Regions from separate parts of the Paenarthrobacter sp. NPDC090517 genome, predicted to be linked through region 1. Evidence: riboswitches for the same ligand, from Rfam matches in the RefSeq annotation. Region 1 holds a riboswitch; the other holds the start of a gene.
The links. Region 1 has a riboswitch for thiamine pyrophosphate ahead of thiC (phosphomethylpyrimidine synthase ThiC). Riboswitches for the same ligand answer to the same signal wherever they lie in the genome.
Positions count from the first base shown of each region.

Region 2: another riboswitch for thiamine pyrophosphate. It lies ahead of ACIQTW_RS08525 (ECF transporter S component); the one in region 1 lies ahead of thiC (phosphomethylpyrimidine synthase ThiC).

Region 1 covers NZ_JBIVXN010000001.1:547,024-552,231, reverse strand. The annotation lists gene ffh (signal recognition particle protein) at 1-1,127, shown strand, start outside; gene ACIQTW_RS02560 (alpha/beta fold hydrolase) at 1,192-1,914, shown strand; gene thiC (phosphomethylpyrimidine synthase ThiC) at 1,897-3,777, opposite strand; TPP riboswitch at 3,773-3,880, opposite strand; gene ACIQTW_RS02550 (amidohydrolase family protein) at 3,965-5,047, shown strand; gene ACIQTW_RS02545 (VOC family protein) at 5,126-5,208, shown strand, end outside.
Region 2 covers NZ_JBIVXN010000001.1:1,831,069-1,836,276, reverse strand. The annotation lists gene ACIQTW_RS08545 (monovalent cation/H+ antiporter complex subunit F) at 1-233, shown strand, start outside; gene mnhG (monovalent cation/H(+) antiporter subunit G) at 223-615, shown strand; gene ACIQTW_RS08535 (DUF4235 domain-containing protein) at 686-946, opposite strand; gene ACIQTW_RS08530 (NUDIX hydrolase) at 983-1,672, opposite strand; TPP riboswitch at 1,910-2,046, shown strand; gene ACIQTW_RS08525 (ECF transporter S component) at 2,123-2,743, shown strand; gene ACIQTW_RS08520 (ABC transporter ATP-binding protein) at 2,743-4,347, shown strand; gene ACIQTW_RS08515 (energy-coupling factor transporter transmembrane component T family protein) at 4,344-5,138, shown strand.

The DNA.
Region 1 (5,208 bases):
AGCGCGCGGGCGTCCCCGTGTTCGCTCCGCACCCCGGTGCTACGTCCGAGCTCGAGCACCCTGCCGGTGACCCGGTAGCAGTGGCCAAGGCCGGCGTCGAGGAAGCGCGCCAGAAGCTGCACGACGTCGTGATCGTTGACACCGCCGGCCGCCTTGGCGTCGACGCCGAGATGATGGATCAGGCTCGCCGCATCCGTCAAGCGATCATCCCCAACGAAGTCCTTTTCGTCATCGACTCCATGATCGGCCAGGATGCCGTCAACACGGCGATGGCCTTCGATGAAGGCGTCAACTTCACGGGTATCGTGCTCTCCAAGCTCGACGGCGACGCCCGCGGTGGTGCCGCGCTTTCGGTAGCGTCCGTGACCGGTAAGCCGGTCATGTTCGCATCCACCGGTGAAGGCCTGGACGATTTCGAACTGTTCCACCCTGACCGCATGGCCTCCCGCATCCTGGACATGGGTGACGTACTCACCCTGATTGAACAGGCGGAGAAGGCGTGGGACAAGGACGAAGCCGCCCGGATGGCGAAGAAGTTCGCTGACCAGGAAGACTTCACCCTGGACGATTTCCTCGCCCAGATGCAGCAGATCCGCAACATGGGCTCCATGAAAAAGATGCTCATGATGATGCCGGGTGCGCAAAACATCCGGCAGCAACTGGAGAACTTCGACGAAAAAGAGATCGACCGCGTCGAAGCAATCGTCCGCTCCATGACACCGCACGAGCGTGTGGCTCCGAAGATCATCAACGGTTCCCGCCGCGCCCGTATCGCCAGGGGTTCCGGTGTGCACGTGTCTGAGGTCAATGGCCTGCTGGAGCGGTTTGCCCAGGCCCAGAAGATGATGAAAAAGCTCGCTCAGGGCGGTGGCATGCCGGGCATGCCCGGGATGCCCGGCCTTGGAGGCCCCGGCGGCGGACGCAAGGGAGGCAAGAACGCCCCCAAGAAGAAGGCGCGCTCGGGCAACCCTGCCAAGGCAGCCCAGGAGCTTCGTGATGCCGAAGCCAAACGGGCAAACGCAGCCTCGGCAGCCCCCACGGGCGCAGCGTTCGGGCAAGGGGCAGCAGACTTTGATCCCTCATCGCTCAACCTCCCCAAGGGCTTCGACAAGTTCCTGGGCAAGTAGTCCGTGGCTGACATCCCAACCGCGTCGCAGTTGGGATGTCATAGCCGTGGAATAGGCTGAACCAATGCATAAGCAGCGCGTAGTCTTCGTCCACGGCCTCGGAAGTTTCGGTGCTGCGGCATGGCCGAAGCAGCATGGTATGGCACTTGCATATGATGCACTCTTCCTTCGACGGCACGGCTTTGACGCCGTAGCCGAACCGGTGGAATCCAACGTGGCGGCCGACGTCGCAATCTTGATCAATGCCTTGGCCGATACCGGCGGCGGTCACATCGTTGCCCACGAGCAAGGCGCCATTTCCGCAATGCTGGCAGCCGTCGAGCGCCCGGATCTGGTGCACTCACTTTGTTTGGTAGAGCCTTCCTGCTTGTCCCTGACCGCTGAGCTTCCGGCGACCGCTTCCTATCGGGCCCTGATGGAACCGCTGTTCGACGTGCGAAGCCAGCTAAACGACGCCGATTACCAGCGTGAGTTTTACCGGCGTGCTTTTTCTGCCGAGACCGGCGGACTGGACAGTCCGGAGGCGCGGCGGTCAGCACGCAGGCTCCGGCTCCAAGCACCGCCATGGGAGGCCCCGCTTCACATTGTGCCGGGCGTTCCCACGCTTGTTCTTACGGGCGGTTGGGAGCCCTTGTACGAGGAAATCGCCGGCTACCTCCAGGAGACCGGCGCCCTACGCCGCGTGGCAGCGGGTGGACACCGGCCCCAGGATTCCGTTGATGGCGATCAGGCAATCCGCTCATTCATTGCGGACGTCGGACGAGCCATGTCAGCTCAGGCTTCCTGAACTGCTTCCGCTTCCACTCAGGTCCGTCGGGACCTGAAGTTCCGGCAGGTAGACCTTTCCACCTGAGGCAAGGAACTCCTGGCTCTTTTCCCGCATCCCGCTGTACATTCCGGCGATTGCGGCCTGCGATTCTGCCGAACCGTACTCGTCCCGGATGTCCTGGCTGATGCGCATCGAACAGAACTTGGGGCCGCACATGGAGCAGAAATGGGCGGTTTTCGCGGGTTCGGCGGGCAGGGTCTCGTCGTGGAAGGATTCTGCCGTGACCGGGTCAAGGGACAAAGCGAACTGGTCCCTCCAGCGGAACTCGAACCGTGCCTTTGAAAGAGCATCGTCACGCTCGTGGGCCCCCGGATGTCCTTTGGCGAGGTCAGCTGCATGAGCCGCGATCTTATACGTGATGACTCCCGTCTTGACGTCGTCCTTGTTGGGAAGCCCCAGGTGCTCTTTCGGGGTCACGTAGCAGAGCATTGCGGTGCCGTAGCGCGCAATTTCGGTGGCGCCGATTGCTGAAGTGATGTGGTCATAGCCAGGGGCGATATCCGTAACCAGCGGCCCCAAGGTGTAGAACGGCGCACCTTTGCACAGCTCCTGCTGACGCTCCACATTTTCCCGTACCAGATGGAAGGGAATGTGCCCGGGTCCCTCCACCATGACCTGGACGTCGAAATCCCACGCCCGCTGTGTCAGCTCCGCGAGCGTATCAAGCTCGGCGAACTGCGCGGCATCGTTGGCATCGGCGATGGAACCCGGGCGTAGACCGTCTCCCAGGGAGAACGCGACATCGTATTTGGCGAAGATTTCGCACAACTCGTCAAAGTGCGTGTAGAGGAAGTTCTCTTGGTGGTGTGCCAGGCACCATCCGGCCATGATCGAACCGCCGCGGGAAACGATGCCCGTGACTCGGTTGGCGGTCAAGGGCACGTACCTCAGCAGAACGCCAGCATGGATGGTCATATAGTCCACACCCTGCTCACATTGCTCGATCACGGTATCGCGGAAGATCTCCCACGTCAGCTGGTTGGCCTCCCCATTCACCTTCTCAAGTGCCTGGTAGATGGGCACCGTTCCGATCGGAACGGGCGAGTTGCGGATGATCCACTCGCGAGTGGTGTGTATGTCGTCTCCCGTGGAGAGGTCCATCACTGTGTCAGCGCCCCACTGGGCTGCCCACTGCAGTTTGTCCACTTCCTCTGCAATGGAGCTGGTGACTGCGGAATTGCCAATGTTGGCGTTGATCTTGACCAAGAATGCCTTGCCAATGATCATCGGCTCGGATTCAGGATGGTTGATATTGTTCGGGATAATTGCCTTTCCCGCGGCAACTTCGCTGCGGACCAGCTCAACGTCGCAGTTCTCCCGCAAAGCGACAAACTGCATCTCCGGAGTTACGACGCCTTGTTTCGCGTAGTGCATCTGCGTGACGGTCCTACCCACAACAGCGCGGCGCGGCACCGGTTGCGCGCCCTTCCACTCAGCTGACGCGGCTCCACGCCGAACCGCGGACTTGCCGTCGTCGAGCAGGTTCCGTTCCCGCCCATAATAGGCCTCCGTGTCTCCGCGGGCTTCGATCCATGGCGCGCGGAAAGGCTCCAGGCCAACCACGGGATCGCGGCCGGGGCCCGCTGTTCGGTAAACCTGCAGAGGCTTGTTGGCTTGGCCATTGGGGGAGGGCTCCAAGGCGATTTCCGTCACGGGGACCCGTATGCCGTTGTTTGGATCTTCCAGCCAAGCCAACGAATGCGACTTCAAGGATTGCGTTACGGCTTCCACGTCGGTCTGGTTTTGGCCCGTGTTGATCTGGTTTCGGCCCGCGTTGATCTGGTTTCGGACAGGGCTGTGCTGTGTTTCTGTGGTGCTCAAGGGAATACTCACTTCCTTCGCCGGCATTACCCGGACAGGTTCAACGGTCGCAGACTGCGTCAGTCCGATCTCAGCCCCTGCAGGGGCCCCCGTGTGGTCGTAGACGAAGCTACCACAGCTCCCAACGGGCTCCCAGTCACATGCATGCAGCAGGCTCCAATGCGCCGCCCCCCGCTACGCTTTTGCCATGGCCAACATCATCGAATTCAGCGGACCTGTGCTTGTATCGGCAGGCGAAGAGCGCCATGGGCTGTGGTCCGTAGACGGCAGACTGACGTTTGAGCGTCCTGTCGCGGCGCCGGACAGGGTGTTGGCTGGCTGGGTCCTGCCCGGTTTGGTTGATGCCCACTGTCACATCGGACTCGGCGTTGGAGGCGCGGTAGACGAGCAGGCCACACGTGCCCAGGCCCAAGCAGACCTCGACGCCGGCACGCTACTGATCCGCGATTGCGGTTCGCCCGCCGACACCCGCTGGGTGCAGCAACGAACGGGCCTGCCGCGACTGATCAGGGCCGGTCGGCATATCGCCCGGAGTCGGCGATATCTCCGCGGATTGGGTCATGAAATTGAGCCCCGGGAACTAGTGGAAACGGTGCGAAAGGAAGCCCGGGACGGCGACGGCTGGGTAAAACTCGTGGGTGATTGGATCGATCGCGGTGTTGGAGACCTCGCTGCCTCGTTCCCTGCAAAGACCGTCAAGGAAGCCATCTCCGCGGCCCACGATGAAGGTGCCCGGGTGACCGCCCACTGTTTCGGCGAGGACACCATAGATGACATGCTCGACGCCAATATCGACTGCATAGAGCACGCCACGGGCCTCCTTCCCCGCCACCTGCCGCGCTTGGTGGAACAGGCAGTGCCTATCGTGCCTACCTTGGTCAACATTGCTACCTTCCCGGATATCGCAGCCCAGGCGGGGCCTAAATTTCCGGAGTACGCGGCCCACATGATTCGTCTCTGGGAGCGTCGTCGGGAGCGTGTGCTGGAGGCCTTCGAAGCGGGGGTTTCCATCTATGCAGGTACTGATGCCGGCAGCGTGATCAAACACGGGCGGATTGCGGACGAAATGATGGAACTGCACGACGCCGGCCTTCCGCCGGTGGCGGTCCTGCACGCGGCAGCCTGGGGTGCCCGTGAGTGGCTGGGAGTCGAGGGCATCAGCGAAGGCGCAAGCACCGACGTCGTGCTGTGCAGTGACGATCCCCGCCGTCATCCGGGTACCGTCGCGGCGCTTAAGCACGTCGTGCTCAGGGGCAATGTCGTTCGTTAGGAATAAATTGAAGCTTCAAGTAATTTAGATAGGTAAGAAGGTGCCGATGCGCGGCCACCTCAGAACCGGGAGCTTCACATGACCTCATCATTCAGCCAGGATCTTCTGCCTGCCGAACTCACCATGGGCACTGTCATGCTCAAAGTGGGCGACATGAAAGT
Region 2 (5,208 bases), 1.3 Mb from region 1:
CCGCGGCAGGAGCCATTGTCCGGATTGCGATTGGCCCGTCCCTGCTGGATAGGGTGCTCGCATCGGATGTGTTGCTGGCGATCCTGGGTGCCGCCCTGGCAATCGATATGGCAATGAACAAGCACCTGAACAACCTGATGTTGTTGGTGGCCCTCGCGGTGATCGGGTTCATTGGCTCGGTGACGGTAGCCCGGTTCGTGGCCGAGCGGAGGGAACAGAGCAATGAATCCTGATGCCACGGGCGTTGATGCTGTGATCGACGCCGTCACGGCGGTGTTCCTGGTGGTGGGTGCACTGATGTCACTCGGCGCTGCTATCGGCTTGTTGAGATTTCCGGACCTCATGAGCCGCATGCACGCGGCCACCAAGCCGCAGGTTCTGGGATTGTTCCTTATGCTGGCTGCGATCGGCCTCCAGATGCGGACCTGGTGGGTATGGCCGGTTCTATTGGTGGCGTGGATTTTCCAGCTCCTGACGGCCCCGGTATCCGCTCACATGGTGGGCCGCTCCGCCTACCGCACCAAGCACGGACACCGCGAAATGCTCACCAAGGATGAACTTGAAGCGGTGGTGCAGCGCGCAGCTGCGGGGCAAGAGCCCGAGAGCGAGCGCTAGCAGCAGCCGAAACAGCGAACGCCGGGGTACCCGTCATGGGTATCCCGGCGTTGTATGCGGTTTCGGAGGCCTAGATGATGTCGTGGGTCTTGGCGAAGCGCGCAATGGCGCGCTGCGTACCCCTGCTCGCCAGGACTTGGATGAGAGTGCTGACGAAGGCTGAGATCAGTGCGAACGTCAGGGCAGAGCGAAGGCTCGATTCCATGTCGTCGTTGCCCAGGGGTGGCTTGTTGCCCGTGGCCTTTTCCCACCCTTTGTTGACGAGTTTGGTACCTACGAAGCCTGCTCCGAGGCTTACTCCGGCACCGATCAGCTTGAAGAAGAGGTTCATGCCCCCAGCCTAGCTGGCTCCGGCTCGTCTCAAGCGTTAGCGGCGGTTTTCCCGCTCCTTGAGGAACGCCGCCATGGAACCAACGGGTGCCAGGACCGGAACAACATCGTGCTCGGCGCACCAAACCGCATCCACGGTGGCGAACCCGGCGATTTCTTTGAGCAGGTAATACGTGGGCGGCATGAGTTTCAGCGTGCCGGCAGCCTCCGCAGCAAGAATGTCCGCAACCGGCATCCACAGTGATTGCCAGGCCTCCGTGGTCTGGTGCTGGGGTTCGGCGCCGGGGGAGGGCTTGGCAACGTAAAAGTAGGTGTCGAATCGCTTGGGCATATCTGTCGGCGTGATCCAGTTGGCCCATGGGCGCAGGTCCCCGGGTTCGATGCTGAGCCCGGCTTCCTCCCTGACTTCACGGATTGCGGCGGTAAGCACCGTTCCGGCGTTCTTTGTTGCTTCGCCCGTGTCAATGCAAATCGAGCTCAGCTGCCAGTCAATGGCATGGCTTCGGAGGAGTTCTGCCGGGTAGTCCCACCCGGACTCATCCGCGCCATCCACCCTGCCCCCGGGAAAGACCACCATGCCCGCAGCGAAGTCCATGGTGCTAACTCTGTGCTGGACAAAAGCTTCGAGCCCGCCGGGTGCGTCACGGAGCAGGATGACGCTTGCAGCTAGGCGCGGATGGGGCACTTCTGTAGGAAGGGAGAGGTCTTGCTGGGGAAGGTCAGTCATGAAGGTGCCCCTTTGCCGCGGTGGATTCTGCTGGTTCATTCTCTCAGCTCCCCCGTCTCGTTGTGAGGCCTGGTGTGCAGGGAAAGGCGTGGGGGATGGGTGCAGAGCGGGCCTCGCAACGCACCCCGGCAAGCCTCGGAACACACTTACCACTGCCGATTGTGACCGCATGCCGGCAACAGACCAACACCCGCCCCGGACTCAGGTGTAAACTGAACCAGCCCATCAGGGCAGATTTGATAACGACAGGGGAGCGCCGCCGTCGGACTCTGCAGAAATGCAGGAGACGCGAGGGCGCTGAGAGTGCGGACAGCCGCAGACCCTCGAACCTGATCCGGTTAGTACCGGCGCAAGGGAGTCGAGCTTCTCAGAGTGTCCGGATCCGGATGGCGCAGGCCAGCCGGGATTCCGGGGAGCACTTTCCCCTCCTGTAACCTCAGGAGGCAGAAAATGACCACGGTAAACGTGAAGAAGACCAGTTATAACTGGCGTGTTGTAGACATCGTTGTGGCGGCTCTGATCGCCATCGCGGGCGGCGTGATTTTCTGGGCCTGGTCCCAGGGCGCCGCACTGGTATCCATCCCCATGAACGCGACGTATCCGCCGCTCACCGGCCTGATTGCCGGTGGTTGGATGATCCCCGCGGTCCTGGGCATGCTCATTATCCGCAAGCCGGGCGCGGCCCTGTTCTGTGAAACTGTTGCTGCCACGGGTGAGCTCATCATGGGTTCGCAGTACGGCACAACCGTTCTCATCTCCGGCGTTCTGCAAGGCCTGGGCGCCGAACTCATTTTTGCCGCCTTCCGTTACAAGAAGTTCAACCTGCCAACCGCCCTCCTCGCCGGTGCGGGCGCGGGCCTCTTCTGCGGTCTGAACGACTCCTTCCTCCCGTGGGGTTGGAACATCGCCTATGAAGCCGTGGACAAGCTGGCCTACATCACCTTCACCACAATTTCCGGCGCAATCATCGCGGGCGCACTCTCCTGGGTGGCGACACGCGGCCTGGCCAAGACCGGCGTGCTGAGCTCCTTCGCCTCGCGCAAGGCCGCTTCGGAGCCCGTCTTCAGCTGATGTCGGCCACGCAAAGCGGCACGGTAAGGCCTGCCGCCATCTCAGCCGAGGGCTGGGGTTGGCGGCATGCCGGCCGGGCCCAAGCCGCCATTCAGGGCCTCGACCTTCGGATCGAACCGGGGGAGCGGGTACTGCTGCTGGGACCTTCGGGTGCCGGCAAATCCACGCTCCTTCATGCCCTCGCCGGGGTGCTGGGGGATGAGGAAGACGACTCGGACGAGACCGGCTCCCTGCTGATGGACGGCGTCGCGCCCCGCGAGCAGCGTGGACGCGCGGGACTGATGCAGCAGGACCCCGAGACGCAGGTGGTTTTGTCGAGGGTTGGCGACGACGTTGCCTTCGGTGCCGAGAACCTTGCCGTGCCCCGTGAGGAGATTTGGTCCCGCGTCCATGAAGCGCTCGACGACGTCGGGTTGCGCACCGCTGCCGGTGGCGGTCTGGCGTTGGATCACCCGACGGCGGCGCTCTCGGGCGGCCAGAAGCAGCGCCTTGCGCTTGCAGGAATTTTGGCGATGCGGCCCGGGCTGATCCTGTTGGACGAACCAACAGCCAACCTGGATCCGGCGGGGGTGCTCGAGGTCCGTGATGCTGTTGCGCGATGCCTTGACAAGACTGGCGCCACGCTTGTTGTGGTAGAACACCGCGTGTCCGTATGGAAAGACCTGGTGGACAGGATTGTGGTCCTGCAGCCGGGATCGGCCGCAGGGTCCAGCACGGCCGCAGGGTCCAGCACGGCGGCCGGGCAGGCCACGGGCGGCGTTCTCTTGGACGGTCCTCCGGACCAAGTCCTTTCCGAGGCCCGCGCCATGCTCATGTCGGCTGGCGTCTGGGTACCGGGATACGTTCCGGCAACCCGGCGGCGGCGCAATCAACCCGACACCGCGCAGCTTCTCCTCGCAGCCCAGGACCTTGCTGTTTCCCGTGAAAAGCCGCGGCGCAAAGGCTTCAAAACCATCCCGCCCCTACCGGTGCAAACGGGCATCACTGCACAGGTCCGGGCAGGACAAGCACTGACCATTACAGGCCCCAACGGTGCGGGCAAGTCCACGTTCGCGCTCACGTTGGCCGGCCTTTTGGCGCCGGTGGACGGCAAAGTGAGCGCCGCCGTCGAGCTTTCCGAGGGGGCTGGCATTGATCCGTTCAAGTGGAAAGCAGACCGGCTGATCTCTCGGATCGGGACGGTATTCCAGGAGCCTGAGCACCAGTTCGTCACGGGCAATGTGCTGGACGAGTTGATGTTTGGCCCAAAGCACCTGGGCCACGGCGAGGAGCGCGTGGAGGAGTTGCTGGAACGGTTGCGGCTCACACATCTTGTGGACGCTAATCCGTATACGTTGTCCGGAGGCGAGAAGCGGCGGCTTTCGGTGGCCACGGTGCTGGCTGCGCACCCCAAAGTCCTGGTGCTGGATGAGCCCACGTTTGGACAGGACGCGAATACCTGGGCCGAACTGGCGTCGTTCCTTTCCGAACTGCTGGATGCAGGGACCGCGGTGGTCTCGGTGACTCACGATCAGGAGTTCAGCGCTGTACTCGGCGGGGCGGAACTACGGCTCGGCCCCATGACGCAGGGCAGAGCGACGCATCAGGAAGCGGGTGCAGCGTGAGGGATGCCCTGAACATCCGCGGCAACCATGCCCTGCTCACCCAAGCCAACCCTTTGGCTAAGTTCGTGTCGGTGTTCCTGATTTCCCTGGTGCTGGCGTTGTCCATCGATTGGGTCTCTGCGTCAACCGCGCTCCTTGCGGAACTGGCTCTCTTCCCGCTTGCAGGCCTCACCATCAGGCTTTTGTGGCAGCGGGCCTGGCCCCTGATCATTGCGGCCGCGATCGGCGGCTGGAGCACCGCAATAGTGGCGGCGGACAGCGGCGCTGTATTGCTCGACGTCGGACTCTGGTCCATCAGCGAAGGTTCCCTGGAGCTGGGGTTAGGTTTCATGCTGCGCGGTTTGGCGATCGCGTTGCCGGCGATCCTGCTGATGACCTGTACGGATCCCACTGACTTGGCCGATGCGCTGGCACAGAAGGCCAAGCTGCCGCACCGCTTTGTCCTCGGATCCTTGGCGGCGATGCGGCTTGTGGGGCTCATGGCGGAAGAATGGCAAACCATCGGGATGGCCCGCCGGGCCCGTGGAGTCGGTTCCCAAGGCAGTCCCTTCCAGCGGTTGAAAGCCACGCTCGGCCAGAGTTTCGGTCTGTTGGTTCAGGCGGTTCGGCGGGCATCGCGGCTGGCGGTGACCATGGAAGCGCGCGGCTTCGGCGGCGGGCAACGGTCATGGGCACGCGAATCAACGTATTCACTGCTGGACGTGTGGGTGCTCCTCGGCGGTCTGTTCATCGCAGCCGGCGCAGTGCTGGCGGCCGTCGGTGCGGGAACCTGGAGTTTCGTCTGGCGCTAGCGTTTTCATGCGCTGGCGAGTCGGGCGCCAAGCGTGCCGCCGGCCTGTTGGGGGCGCCGGCGGCACTTCG